DNA from 2 places in the Serratia ficaria genome. Region 1 is predicted to be linked to the other one. Evidence: predicted binding sites of a transcription regulator. Region 1 holds the regulator's gene; the other holds the start of a gene.

Region 1 (7,423 bases):
CCCGGCACCTTCACCCCCTGGGAGCCGCTGCCGGCGCCGACCGACGTGCTGTTTTACGAGGGCCTGCACGGCGGCGTGGTCACCGAACACAACGACGTGGCCAACCATGTCGACCTGCTGGTCGGGGTGGTGCCGATAGTCAACCTGGAATGGATCCAGAAGCTGATCCGCGATACCGGCGAGCGCGGCCATTCCCGCGAGGCGGTGATGGACTCTGTCGTGCGTTCGATGGAAGACTACATCAACTACATTACGCCGCAGTTCTCGCGCACCCACATCAACTTCCAGCGCGTGCCGACGGTGGACACCTCCAACCCGTTCGCCGCCAAGGCGATCCCCTCGCTGGATGAAAGCTTCGTGGTGATCCACTTCCGCGGGCTGGATCAGATTGATTTCCCCTACCTGCTGGCGATGCTGCAGGGCTCGTTCATCTCGCACATCAACACGCTGGTGGTGCCGGGCGGCAAAATGGGGCTGGCGATGGAGCTGATTATGGCGCCGCTGGTGCAACGGCTGCTGGAAGGCAAGAAGATCGAATGATAGCGCACGGGCGCAGCGCTGGCCGCGCCCGTTAACCGGTTATTCCGGGCTGCGGATCTCGAAGCTGTGGGTCACGCTGGCGGCCTTGTTCAGCATCAGCGCGACCGAACAATACTTCTCGGCCGACAGGTTGACCGCCCGCTCAACGATCTTGTCGGTCAGATGCTGGCCGGTCACGATGAAATGCAGGTTGATACGGGTAAACAGGCGCGGCGCTTCTTCGCGGCGTTCGGAGGTCAGTTTGACTTCGCAGTCGCGCACGTCGTTGCGGCCTTTTTGCAGGATCGACACCACGTCGATCGCGCTGCAGCCGCCCACCGACATCAGCACCATTTCCATCGGGCTGGGCGCCTTGTCGCCGGCGTTGCCGTCCATCAGCACCTGATGGCCTGACGCCGATTCACCCAGAAACGTTAACCCTTCCACCCACTTGACTCTTGCCTGCATACTGGTCACTCCGGTTGATTTCTTAAAATCAGGGTACGCTTTCGCATAGAAACAGGCAACGGAACCTGATGCTAATCATGCTGAAGCGAGACAACACAAGACACCCGCCTTACTCTGTGCTACAAACAGAGCCGCAATAAATCTTTCCGGGACACTGATTTCAGGGAAACGCCCAGGGAAAGGCTCCTTTACCGGTATGTTAATAGAATGTAGCTTGCAGCTCTCCCGGCAAGTTAATATGCTAGAGCGACAGCGTATATTTATGACACGCCTCAAAACCTGCCGATAGCCCTCGCTCAGACAACGGCTACAGGCACGTTTTACAGGGAACTCTGACCCCTGTGACACAAGGCAGCGATAACAACAGAGGATAACAGCGAATGGTTCTCGGCAAACCGCAAACAGACCCTACTCTCGAATGGTTCCTGTCTCATTGCCATATCCACAAATATCCATCGAAGAGTACGCTGATTCACCAAGGTGAAAAGGCCGAAACGCTTTACTACATCGTGAAAGGCTCCGTAGCGGTGCTGATCAAGGATGAAGAAGGTAAAGAGATGATCCTGTCCTACCTCAACCAGGGGGATTTCATCGGCGAGCTCGGATTGTTTGAAGAAGGTCAGGAGCGCAGCGCCTGGGTTCGGGCGAAGACCGCCTGTGAAGTGGCTGAAATTTCCTATAAGAAATTCCGTCAGCTGATCCAGGTTAACCCAGACATCCTGATGCGCCTGTCCGCCCAGATGGCAAGCCGCCTGCAGGTCACCTCCGAGAAAGTGGGCAACCTCGCCTTCCTGGACGTTACCGGCCGCATCGCGCAAACCCTGCTGAACCTGGCGAAACAGCCTGATGCCATGACCCACCCGGACGGCATGCAGATCAAGATCACCCGTCAAGAAATCGGCCAGATCGTCGGCTGCTCACGCGAAACCGTTGGCCGTATTCTGAAAATGCTGGAAGACCAAAACCTGATCTCCGCCCACGGCAAAACCATTGTCGTCTACGGCACGCGTTAATCACTGAAAAAACGGCGCAGCGATGCGCCGTTTTTTTATCTGCAGCCTGCGATGTGGCGCCGCCTGATCTACCACCCCGAAGTCAACTACGCACTGCGGCAAACGCTGGTGCTGTGCCTGCCGGTACTGCTCGGCCTGCTGATTGGCCAGCTGCAGCTCGGCCTGCTGTTTTCGCTGGTTCCCGCCTGCTGCAACATCGCCGGGCTGGACACGCCCCATAAACGCTTCTTTAAACGTCTGATCGTCGGCGGTTCGCTGTTCGCGCTCAGCAGCCTGCTGTTGCAACAGGCGCTGCTGTGGCAGGTGCCGCTGCCGGCGCTGATGCTCGGCCTGGCGCTGCTGCTCGGCGTCAGCGGGGAAATCAGCCCGCTGCACGCCCGGCTGCTGCCGGCGGCGCTGGTGGCCGCCATTTTTTCCCTCAGCATGGCCGGTACGGTGCCGATCTGGCAGGCGCCGCTGCTGTACGTCATCGGCACCGCCTGGTACGGCCTGTTCACCTGGTTCTGGTTCAAGCTGTGGAAAGAGCAGCCGATGCGCGAGTCTTTGAGCCAGCTGTATCTGGAGCTGGCGGACTACTGCGAGGCCAAATATTCGCTGCTGACCCAGCACACCGATCCGCAAACCGCGCTGCCGCCGCTGCTGGTGCGCCAGCAAAAGGTGATGGATCTGATCGGCCTGCTGTATCAGCAGCTCAACTTCCTGCCGCACGCCAGCAATCTGGAGCAAAAACGCCTGCTGCGCACCTTCCAGGTGGCGCTGGATCTGCAGGAGCACATTACCGTCAGCCTGCATCAGCCGGAAGAGGTGCAAAAACTGGTGGAGCAAAGCCAGGCCGAAGCGATTATCCGCCGCAACGCCCAGGTGATCGCCGGCCGGCTGCGCGTGGTGGCGCACGATATCCTCTATCATCAGCATTCGCAGCGCTTCAATATGACCCATGAACTGGCGGCGTTGGAGAAGGTGGCGGCGCAGCATGCCGACAACCCGGTCGGCCAGTTCTGCTATTACCATTTCAGCCGCATCGCCCGCCTGCTGCGCACCCAGCGCCCGCTGTACCGTCGCGATCTGATGGCCAATCAGAGCCGCCTGCCGTTCTGGCCGGCGCTGGCCAGCTACCTGTCGTTCAGGTCCAACGCCCTGCGCAACGCCGCGCGGCTGGGCGTCACGCTGGCGCTCGGCAGCAGCCTGGGGATGATGTTCAACCTGCCCAAGCCTTACTGGATCCTGTTGACCATCATGCTGGTGAGCCAGAACGGCTACAATGCCACCCGGGTGCGGATCCAGCACCGTGCGCTCGGCACCCTGGCCGGGCTGATGATCGCCGCCGGCCTGCTGCGGCTGCAGCTGCCGGAGGCCGAAACCCTGAGCATCATGTTGGCGATCACGCTGCTGGCCTACCTGGTTTCGCGGAAAAACTACGGGCTGGCGGTCATCGGCTTCACGGTTACCGCGGTGTACACCCTGCAGCTGCTGGCGCTGAACGGCTCCCATTTCCTGGTGCCGCGCCTGGTCGATACGCTGATTGGCTGCGTGCTGGTCTTCGGCGGCACCATCTGGCTGTGGCCGCAGTGGCAAAGCGGCCTGCTGCGCAAAAACGCGCACCAGGCGCTGGAAAACGATCAGCGCGCGCTGCGGCTGATGCTGGAAGAACGGGAGCCGGATCCCGCCGCGCTGGCCTATGCGCGCATGCAGGTCAATCAGGCGCATAATGCGCTGTTCACCTCGCTGAATCAGGCGATGCAGGAACCGGGATTCGCTTCGGATTATCTGGCGGATATGCGGCTGTGGGTCACCCACAGCCAGTTTATCGTCGAGCACCTCAACGCCATGACCATCCTGGCGCGCGAGCACTACATGCTGACGCCAACGCTGGCGGAAGAGTACCTGCAAACCTGTGAAATCGCGCTGCAAAGCTGCCAGCAGCGGCTGGAATACGACGGGCCGAGCAGCAGCAACAGCGGCATCATGCAGCCGCCGGATCTGCATCCCGACATGCCGGTCACCGAGATGGAACGCCACCTGCGGCGCATCCTGTCGCACCTGAGCGTGATGCACACCATTTCGTCGCTGGCCTGGAGCCAGCGCCCGCACCACGGCATCTGGCTGAAACGCAAGCTGCGCGATCAATAAGGGCGCGGCATGGCCGCGCCCCAATCGTCGCACGCCGGGTTCAGGCGTTGATCACGTCCTGCACCGCCTGTTCAAACAGCGCCATGCCCGCCTCGATATCCTGCGGCTCCACCACCAGCGACGGCGCAAAACGGATCACGTTCGGCCCGGCGTTGAGGATCATCAGCCCGCGCGCGGCGGCGGCGGTGAGGAAATCCCGCGCCCGCCCCTGATACTGCGGCGTCAGCTCCGCGCCGATCAGCAGCCCCATGCCGCGAATGTCGGTGAAAATTCGGTATTTTTCGCCAATCTTCCGCAAGGCGTCGACATACAGGCCATGGCGTTGTTCAACGCCGCTCAGCACCTCCGGCGTATTGATCACGTCCAGCGCCGCTTCCGCCACCGCGCAGGCCAGCGGGTTGCCGCCGTAGGTGGTGCCGTGGGTGCCCACCTGCATCACCGAGGCGATCTCTTCGGTGGTCAGCATGGCGCTGACCGGGAAGCCGCCGCCCAGCGCTTTGGCGGTGGTGAGAATGTCCGGCGTCACGCCATAATGCATATAGGCGAACAGCTTGCCGCTGCGGCCCATGCCGCTTTGCACCTCGTCAAACACCAGCAGCGCCTGATGCTGGTCGCACAGCGCGCGCACCCCGTTAAGGAATTCGGCGTTCACCGGCGTGATGCCGCCTTCGCCCTGAATCGGCTCCATCACCACCGCGCAGGTATGGTCGTCCATCACCGCTTTCACCGCCGCCAGATCGTTGAACGGCACATGCACGATATCGGCGGGCTTTGGCCCGAAACCGTCGGAATACTTGGCCTGCCCGCCCACCGAAACGGTGAACAGCGTGCGGCCGTGGAACGCGTTATGGAAAGCGATGATTTTGGTTTTGTACGGGCTGTGGCGGGTGATGGCGTAGTGGCGCGCCAGCTTGAAGGCCGCTTCGTTGGCCTCGGCGCCGGAGTTGGCGAAAAACACCCGATCGGCGAAGGTGGCGGCGATCAGCTTGCTCGCCAGGCGCAGCGCCGGTTCGTTGGTGAAAACGTTGCTGGTATGCCACAGGGTTTCGCCCTGCTGTTTCAGCGCCGCCACCAGCGCCGGGTGGCAATGGCCCAACGCCGTCACCGCGATGCCGCCGGAGAAATCGATGTACTCTTTCCCCTGCTGATCCCACACCCGGCTGCCCTTGCCGCGCACCGGAACAAACTGCGCGGGTGCATAAACAGGCAGGATAACCTGATCAAACGTACTGCGGCTTACTGCGGATTTTTCGGTCATTATCGGGCCCACCCTGAAGGTCTTTCAGCGTTATCTTGATGATTGAGTGAAAATATAATCACAAAATATGCATAAAAAACCAATAAAGGGCAAACGCAAATCGCCTTTGGGGCAAAAAAAATGCCAATGGATTAACTTTTAAGGAAATTATCCAGCAGCCGATGCCCCTGTTCGCTGAGGATACTCTCCGGATGGAACTGCACCCCCTCCAGCGCCAGCCGGCGATGGCGGATGCCCATGATCTCATCGCGCTCGCCGTCGCGTTCGCTCCAGGCGGTCACCTCGAAGCAGTCCGGCAGCGTATCGGCCTTCAGCACCAGCGAATGGTAGCGGGTCACGGTGAGCGGATTGTTCAGCCCGCGAAACACCCCGCCATCGCAGTGGCGGATCGCCGAGGTCTTGCCGTGCATCACCTCGCGGGCGCGCACCACTTCGGCGCCAAACGCCTGGCCCAGCGCCTGATGCCCCAGACAAACGCCGAGGATCGGCAACTTGCCGGCAAAGTGACGGATGGCGTCCAGCGAGATGCCGGCTTCGTTCGGGGTGCAGGGACCGGGTGAAATCACCAGGCGCTGCGGCGCCAGCCGCTCGATATCGGCCAGCTGCAGCGCATCGTTGCGCTTCACCAACACCTCGGCGCCCAATTCGCAGAAGTACTGGTAAAGGTTATAGGTAAAGGAGTCGTAGTTATCGATCAACAGCAGCATGTTAGGTCCAGCAGAAAAAAGCGCTGCGACAGTTTACTGGTTTAGCCTGCTGCTGCCGACGATAATTTCGGCTTACTTTTTACGGCCGCCCATGATGGAGCCCAGCACGCCGCGCAGGATCTGCCGGCCGAGGTCGCGCGCCATGCTCTTGGCCGCGGTCTGGACGATGCCGTCGCGCTTGCCGCCGCGCGGGCCGGTGGAGCCGAACAGGATCTCGTTCAGGCCGCCCATCAGGCCGCCGCCCGCCTGCTGCTGCGCCTGCGGTTGCTGAGCCGGCTGGCCCGGCTGCGGCGCGCCGACGGTGGCGAAACCCTCCGAAGACAGCTTCTCGTAGGCCGATTCGCGGTCGACCATATCCTCATAGCGGCCATACAGCGGCGATTTGTTGATCGCGCTGTTCAGGCCGTCGGCGCCCAGCATGCCCATCTTGGACTCCGGCGCGATCACCATCGCCCGCTCCACCACGTTGGGCCGGCCCTTTTCGTCCAGGAACGACACCAGCGCTTCGCCCACGCCCAGCTCGGTGATCGCCGTTTCGGCGTCGAAAGCCGGGTTGGCGCGCATGGTTTGCGCCGCCGCCTTCACCGCTTTCTGGTCGCGCGGCGTGAAGGCGCGCAGCGCGTGCTGCACGCGGTTGCCCAGCTGGCCCAGCACGCTGTCCGGGATATCCAGCGGGTTCTGGGTGACAAAGTAAATGCCCACGCCCTTGGAGCGGATCAGCCGCACCACCTGCTCGATCTTGGTCAGCAGCGCCGGCGGCGCGTCGTTGAACAGCAGGTGGGCCTCGTCGAAGAAGAACACCAGCTTCGGCTGCTCCGGATCGCCCACTTCCGGCAGATGCTCGAACAGTTCGGCCAGCAGCCACAGCAGGAATACCGAATACAGCTTCGGTTGGTTAATCAGCTTGTCCGCCGCCAGCAGGTTGATGACGCCGTGGCCGTTGGCGTCGGTTTTCATCAGGTCGTTGATGTCCAGCATCGGTTCGCCGAAGAACTGGTTGGCGCCCTGCTCTTCCAGCGTCAGCAGCCCGCGCTGGATAGCGCCGACCGAGGCCGAAGAGATGTTGCCGTACTGGGTCTGGAACCGTTTGGCGTTGTCGCCGACGTACTGCACCATGGCGCGCAGATCTTTCATGTCCAGCAGCAGCAGCGCGTTGTCGTCGGCGATTTTGAACACCAGCTGCAGCACGCCGCTTTGCACTTCGTTCAGGTCCAGCAGACGGCCCAGCAGCAGCGGCCCCAAATCGGACACGGTGGCGCGGATCGGGTGGCCTTTCTCGCCGTAGATATCCCAGGGGATGAGGGTGCAGGCCTGCGGTTGCCAGTCGC
Region 2 (7,423 bases), 200 kb from region 1:
GCAAGCGCGAACGCGGCGCCAGCGGCGGCGGCGGCCGTTTCGGCTATGACTATTTTCTGGAAAGCGTCGACGGCGAAGTGCGCGCCGACGCCTACGCCAAAGAAGCGGTGCGCATGGCGTTGGTCAACCTGAGCGCCGTGGCGGCGCCGGCCGGCAACATGCCGGTGGTGCTGGGCGCGGGCTGGCCGGGCGTGCTGCTGCATGAGGCGGTGGGGCACGGTCTGGAAGGCGACTTCAACCGGCGCGGCACCTCGGTGTTCAGCGGGCAGATGGGTCAGCTGGTGGCCTCCGAGCTGTGCACGGTGGTGGACGACGGCACCCTGCAGGGGCGCCGCGGTTCGCTGGCCATCGACGACGAAGGCGTGCCGGGCCAATACAACGTGCTGATCGAAAACGGCATTTTGAAAGGCTACATGCAGGATAAGCTCAACGCGCGCCTGATGGGCGTGCCGCCGACCGGCAACGGCCGCCGCGAGTCTTACGCGCATCTGCCGATGCCGCGCATGACCAATACCTACCTGCTGGCGGGCAAATCGACGCCGGAAGAGATCATCGCCAGCGTGGAGTACGGCCTGTATGCGCCGAACTTTGGCGGCGGGCAGGTGGACATCACCTCCGGCAAGTTCGTGTTCTCCACCACCGAAGCCTATCTGATCGAGAACGGCCGCATCACCAAACCGGTGAAGGGCGCCACCCTGATCGGCTCCGGCATCGAGGCGATGCAGCAGATTTCCATGGTCGGCAACGATCTGGCGCTGGACAAGGGCGTGGGCGTCTGCGGCAAAGAAGGGCAGAGTCTGCCGGTGGGCGTCGGCCAGCCGACCCTGAAGCTGGACACCCTGACCGTCGGCGGCACGGCGTAAGCCTCACGGGGGCCGTGCTTCGGCCCCTGATATTTCCCCGTTTTGGCCGCGCTTACACCCGCACCTCACCGATCCTCGCCAGCGCATCCACCACCAGATCCCAAAATTTATCCTGATCCAGCTTCACCGCGACCTGGGTATGGCAGCCCGGCGGCGGCGGCGCGCGGAAATCCGCTACCGTCATGCCCAGCGTCAGGGTGCCGGTCAGTTCGATATCCACCGGCGCTTTGCGCACCGTCATCACCTCAGGGTTGATGACGTAGGCCACCGCGCAGGGATCGTGCACCGGCGGGGAGCTGAAGCCCTGCGCCCGCCGATACATCTTGCCGAAGAACGCCAGCAGCTCGCCGACGAAGTCGGCCGGCCCGGTGCCGATGGCGGCGATGCGTTCGCACACCGCCGGCGTGGCCAGCGCCTGATGGGTGAGATCCAGCCCCACCATGGTCAGCGGCCATCTCTCGTTGAACACGATATGCGCCGCTTCGGGGTCGATCTTGATATTGAATTCCGCCACCGCGCTCCAGTTGCCCACGTGGTAACCGCCGCCCATCAGCACCACTTCCTTGACCCGTTCGGCAATGCGCGGTTCTTTGCGCACCGCCATGGCGATGTTGGTCAGGCCGCCGGTCGGCACCAGCGTCACGCTGCCCGGCGGGTGCGCCATCAGGGTATCGATGATCAGATCCACCGCGTGGCGCGTGTCCAGCCGCAGCGTTGGCTCCGGCAGCGCCGGGCCGTCCAGGCCGGATTCGCCGTGGATATCGGGCGCCACCTCAATGTTGCGCACCAGCGGGCGCGGGCAGCCGGCGGCGAAGGGCACGCCGGTGATATTGGCGATGCGCGCCACCGCCAGCGCGTTGCGGGTCACCTTGTCCAGCGTCTGGTTGCCCACCACCGTGGTGACCGCCAACAGTTCGATATCCGGGTTGCCCCAGGCCAGCAGCAGCGCGATGGCGTCGTCATGCCCCGGGTCGCAGTCCAGTATGATTTTTTTCATTTTTATTCCTGATGCAGGGAGAGGTTCGCGCAGCATAACGCAGCCCTGCGCGCCAGGGTAATGCCGATGATGCTTTTGCCATCCGCATCAAAACCTTGCCAATTTTTCGGTGTAATTAAACGTAAATCCGCTGGGTCACGCTTTACCCTGGAGCTTGCTCCATGGTTTACATTGAGACTGACGCAAAACAAGGGGGTGGAGTATGACGAAAAACGGTTGGGCAATGATGACAGTGCTGGCGGCGATGGCCTTGTGGACCCTGTTGGCCTGGGGCGCGGCCGGGCTGTTGGGCTGGTTGCCGGTGCTGGTGGACTTCGCCGGCGGCAGCGTCGAATCGCTGCCGGTGAACGGCATGTTGAGCCTGGTGCCCCAGACCATGCTGGATGCCTGGTTGCCGTGGCTGAAACAGCTGGGTGGCGCGCTGGCGGGCAGCTTCCCGACGCTGCTGGCCTGGGCGGGCTATGCGGTCTGGCTGCTGTGGGGGCTGGGCATGCTGGCGCTGGCGCTGGTGGCAGCACTGGCGCGCCGCTGTCTGGCCGGCGCTCAGCGGTAGCCCTGGTACACCGCCGCGACGCGCTCGAAATACTCGGTCAGGTAGTTGATGCACACCTGCACCTTCAGCGGCAGCTTGTCTTTTTCGGTATAGAGCGCGTAGATCGGTCGCGGATCCGAATGGTAGCTTTTGAACAGGATCTCGATCTCGCCGCGCTTGATCTCTTCGATCACCCACATCAGCGGGGCGTAGGCGATGCCGGCGCCGTTCTTCAGCCAGCGGATCATGGTCTGGGAGTCGTTGGTGACGAAGCGCCCCTGCGGTGAAATACGCGTGGTGATGCCCTCCGGCGCGATCAGCTCGAACTCGCTGTCGGGGCGCACGCTGTATTCCAGCCAGGAGAAGTTGACCATGTCGCTCGGCTTTTGCGGCGTGCCGTGCTGGCTGAGGTAACTTTTGGCGGCGCACACCACCATCGGCATCGAGCCTAAGCGGCGCGAGAACAGGCTGGAATCCCGCAGCTCGCCGGTGCGGATCACCAGATCCAGCCCGTCGGCGATCAGATCCGGCGCCGGGATGCCGGTCACCAGGTTCACCGTCAGGCCGGGGTATTCTTTCAGCATTTCGGCGGTCATGTTCGCCAGCACGTTCTGCGCCATGGTGGACGAACTGCCGATGCGCAGCGTGCCGGTGGGCGTATTGTTGAACGCGAACAGCTGCTCGTGCACTTCGCTCACTTCCTGCAGCATGCGGCGGCAGCCCTGGTAGTAAATTTTGCCGGCTTCGGTCAGGCCGATGCTGCGCGTGCTGCGGTTGAGCAGCTTGACCTGCAGTTCATTTTCCAGTTTCGACACCGTTTGGCTGATCGATGAAACGCTCATGTCCAGCTGGCGCGCGGCCGCGGTAAACGACCCGAACTCAACCACTTTGGCGAATACCGACATCCGTTTTAATCTTTCCATTGTTCACTCTGGCTTAAAAGTGATTTAGATCACAGATTGTTGATGAGTTGATAGTAAGCACGCTAATATAACGTGGTCGGGTGGAAAGACCTTACCAACGCGCGCGATCGATCGGCAACGCCATTCTGGCCGATCCCTCCGGCGCCCTCGCAGTCCCTGTCGCGGATATATGCCCCAGAGTTTAACCTTTTTTCAGGTTCCTGGCCTGTCTGGTCAAGATTTGTGGTGCGCGTCCGCTAAAATGTAAAGAGAATGTGAATGGGAAGAAAGGTTGTCGCCCGGTGCAGTGAATAATAAGGAAAAAGTGATGAGTTTGCTTCCGGTTATGGTCATCTTCGGACTGTCGTTTCCGCCGGTGTTTTTCGAGCTGCTGGTTTCGCTGGCGTTGTTCTTTTTGCTGCGACGCCTGCTGCAGCCCACCGGGATATACGATTTTGTCTGGCATCCGGCGCTGTTCAATACCGCGCTGTATTGCTGCTTGTTTTATCTGATTTCACGTCTTTTTGTTTGAGGTCGCTGTGAAAAATTTTTCAATAAAAATAACCCGAATCGCGATCACTTTGATTCTCGTGCTGCTGGCGATCGTCGCCATCTTCAAGGCCTGGGTGTTCTATACCGAATCGCCGTGGACGCGTGACGCCAAATTCACCGCCGACGTGGTGGCGATAGCGCCGGACGTCAGCGGCCTGCTGACCGACGTGCCGGTGGTGGATAACCAGCTGGTGACGAAAGGGCAGATACTGTTCGTGGTCGACCGGCCGCGCTATGAGCAGGCGCTGGCGGAAGCCACCGCCGACGTGGCCTATTACCGGACCCTGGCGGCGGAGAAGAAGCGCGAGGCGGGCCGCCGCGTGCGGCTGGGCGTGCAGGCGATGTCGCAGGAGGAGATAGACCAGGCCAACAACGTGTTGCAGACCGTGCAGCACCAGCTGGCGAAAGCCGTGGCGGCGCGTGAACTGGCGCAGCTGGACCTGCAGCGCACCACGGTGCGCGCGCCGGCCGACGGTTGGGTCACCAACCTGAACGTCCACGCCGGTGAATACATCACCCGCGGCTCCGTTGCCGTGGCGCTGGTGAAGAAAAACACCTTCTACGTGCTGGCCTACCTGGAAGAAACCAAGCTGAACGGTCTGAACAAGGGCGACCGTGCGGAGATCACCCCGCTGGGCAGCAACCGCATCATGCACGGCACCGTCGACAGCGTGGCGGCGGCGGTGAACAACAGCAGCAGCACCGTCAACAGCAAGGGGCTGGCGTCGATCGACAGCAACCTGGAGTGGGTGCGTCTGGCGCAGCGCGTGCCGGTTAAAATTATGCTGGACGACAAGGATCAGCAGCACCCGTACCCGGCCGGCACCACCGCCACCGTGGTGATCACCGGTAAAAACGACCGCAGCGCCGACAGCGGCTCGCCCTTTGTGCGTTTGATGCATCGGCTGCGTGAGTTCGGCTAATGAATAGCCCAACCTTTATCCGGCTGAGGTTCGCCTTCAAACTCAGCTTCGCGATTGTGTTTGCGCTGTTTGTCGGTTTCCACCTGAACCTGGAAACGCCGCGCTGGTCGGCGATGACCGCCGCCATCGTCGCCGCCGGCCCGGCCTTCGCCGCCGGCGGCGAACCTTTCTCCGGCGCGATCCGCCACCGCGGCTGGCTGCGCATCATCGGCACCTTTATCGGCTGCTTCGTCGGCCTGGTGATTATCGTCACCACCGCCCGCGCGCCGGTGGTGATGCTGTTGCTGTGCTGCATCTGGGCCGGTTTCTGCACCTGGCTGTCTTCGCTGATCAAGGTGGAGAACTCCTACGCCTGGGGGTTGGCCGGCTATACCGCGCTGATCATCATCGTCACCGTCGCCACCAGCGAATCCCACCTGCTGGAAGCGCCGCAGTTCGCCATCGAACGCTGCAGCGAAATCGTGCTGGGGATCGTCAGCGCGGTGCTGGCGGACCTGCTGTTCTCGCCGCGGTCGATCAAACAGGATATCGATCGGGCGGTGGACCGGCTGTTGGTGGATCAATACCGGCTGATGCAGATGTGCGTCAGCAACGCCGATAAAGAAGACATCGACCGCGCCTGGAGCAACCTGGTGAAGAGCACCACCGCGCTCAACGGCATGCGCAGCAACCTGATGATGGAGTCCTCGCGCTGGCAGAAGGTCAACCGTCGGGTGCGGGCGCTGCACACCCTGTCGCTGACGCTGATTACCCAGGCCTGCGAAACCTATCTGATCTTGCTGAATCATCCGGATGCATTGAAGGAAAACATCCGCGAGCTGCTGCTGGTGCCGGCGGAAACGCCGCCGGAGATCCACAAGCGCATGAAGCTGCTGCGGCAGGTGCTGACCACCAACCGCACCGACGAAACCTTGCCGACGGTGACCTCCTGGGTCGGCGCAGCGACGCGCTACCTGCTGCTGTCGAAAGGCGTGCGCACCAACGGCAGCATCAGCGCGGTGGAAGAAGACGTGCTGAGCGGCGAAGCGGTGGTCAAGCCGACCTCGGCGGAAGGGCATCACGCGATGATCAACGGTCTGCGCACCTTCGTGGCGACGTCGGTCGGCTGCCTGCTGTGGCTGTGGACCGGCTGGACCTCCGGCAGCGGTTTTATGGTGATCATCGCGGTGATCACCTCGCTGGCGATGCGCACCCCGGCGCCGCGCATGGTGGCGATGGACTTCGTGCTGGGGATGTTGGCGGCGATCCCGGTCGGTTCGCTGTTCTTTATGGTGATCCTGCCGGCGACCCAGCAGAGCATCCTGCTGCTGTGTCTCAGCCTCGGCCTGCTGGCGTTCTTCATCGGCATCGAGGTGCAGAAGCGGCGGCTGGGCTCGCTGGGGCTGCTGGCGGGGACCATCAATATCCTGGTGCTGAGCAACCCGATGGAATTCAACGTCACCCAGTTCCTCGACGGGGCGCTTGGCCAGTTCCTCGGCAGCTGCGTCGGGCTGATGGTGCTGCTGTTGATCCGCGACAACTCGCGCGAACGCACCGGCCGCACCTTGCTCAACCAGTTCGTCAGCAGCGCGGTCTCGGCGCTGACCACCAAGGCGGCGCGCCGTCGGCAGAACCATTTGCCGGCGCTGTATCAGCAGCTTAATCAGTTGCTGATGATGTTCCCCAACGACATCGCCAAATACCGGCTGGCGCTGAACCTGATCATTGCCCACCAGCGCATGCAGCGCGCGGAGATCCCGGCCAGCGAAGAGCTGTCGGCGTTTCACCGGCAGATCCGCAACACCGCCGACCACGTGGTGTCGGCGAAGAACGACGTCAAGCGCGCCTACTATTACGATCGGCTGCTGGGCGAAATGAACGAATATCAGCAGAAGCTGGTGGACAACCAGGCGCCGCTCGCCGTCACCGGGCCGGTCAAACGCCTGGCCGACATGCTGCACCGCTATCGCCACGCCTTGATCGATTGATGCGCTAACCTCCCGTCAGGCGCCGTTCGGCGCCGTCCGCGACTATACTGAGATCGGTATCCGGCGCTGAAAGCCGGCCGCAAGCATTGGGCCGCTTTCAGGGATACTCTGAGTGTCAGAACCGCGGGAAAATGGCATGATTAGCATGAACGGGGGGCAAAGATGCCGGCAGCCGACGACCCTGCAGCGAAAACGTTACGCGCCAGTCATCTTTGTTTCATCCTTTTCATCTATACACCTAACTAGCGCTGGGGGCTGCTGCGCCTCTGGCGGCAATAATTCAGGGAAAGCAATGAACAAGCGGATTCTCGTGGCGATCGTCATCGCCGTTGTGATAGCCGGATTCAGCGCGCTGCGCGGCACCGATCGGGCGATCGGCGTCAACGCGCCGGCGGCGACGCAGGGGCAGCAACAGCAGCAGGGCATCGATCGCCTGACGCAGCAGCAGAGGGTGGTCAGCTACCTGCAGCAACATCAGCGGCTGCCGGATTATTACCTCACCAAAAAGCAGGCGCGTGAGCAGGGCTGGGATCCGCGCGACGGCAATCTGTGCTCGGTGCTGCCGGGCAGGGCGATTGGCGGCGATCGGTTCTCCAACCGTGAAGGGCGATTGCCCGGCGCCCGTAATCGGGTATGGCGCGAGGCGGACATCAATTATCAGTGCGGCCGGCGCGGCGCCGATCGCCT

What was found. The regulator CRP, encoded in region 1, controls carbon source genes, mostly activating them, when cyclic AMP is high. The targets are predictions, from matches to a motif close to ATGTGANNNNNNTCACAT.
Region 2: a site for CRP is predicted at 3,333-3,350, ahead of aaeR (HTH-type transcriptional activator AaeR). Genes of this name have one in related genera too.

The regions. Positions count from the first base shown of each region.
Region 1 is NZ_LT906479.1:4,839,628-4,847,050, forward strand. It holds gene CKW09_RS22720 (phosphoribulokinase) at 1-540, shown strand, start outside; gene CKW09_RS22725 (OsmC family protein) at 580-987, opposite strand; gene crp (cAMP-activated global transcriptional regulator CRP) at 1,368-2,000, shown strand; gene CKW09_RS22735 (YccS/YhfK family putative transporter) at 2,052-4,130, shown strand; gene argD (bifunctional acetylornithine/succinyldiaminopimelate transaminase) at 4,171-5,388, opposite strand; gene CKW09_RS22745 (aminodeoxychorismate synthase component II) at 5,520-6,095, opposite strand; gene CKW09_RS22750 (helicase HerA-like domain-containing protein) at 6,168-7,423, opposite strand, start outside.
Region 2 is NZ_LT906479.1:4,643,218-4,650,640, reverse strand. It holds gene tldD (metalloprotease TldD) at 1-863, shown strand, start outside; gene uriH (uridine-preferring nucleoside hydrolase UriH) at 916-1,860, opposite strand; gene CKW09_RS21830 (hypothetical protein) at 2,063-2,413, shown strand; gene aaeR (HTH-type transcriptional activator AaeR) at 2,404-3,315, opposite strand; gene aaeX (p-hydroxybenzoic acid efflux pump operon protein AaeX) at 3,623-3,826, shown strand; gene aaeA (p-hydroxybenzoic acid efflux pump subunit AaeA) at 3,834-4,769, shown strand; gene aaeB (p-hydroxybenzoic acid efflux pump subunit AaeB) at 4,769-6,736, shown strand; gene CKW09_RS21805 (ribonuclease domain-containing protein) at 7,029-7,423, shown strand, end outside.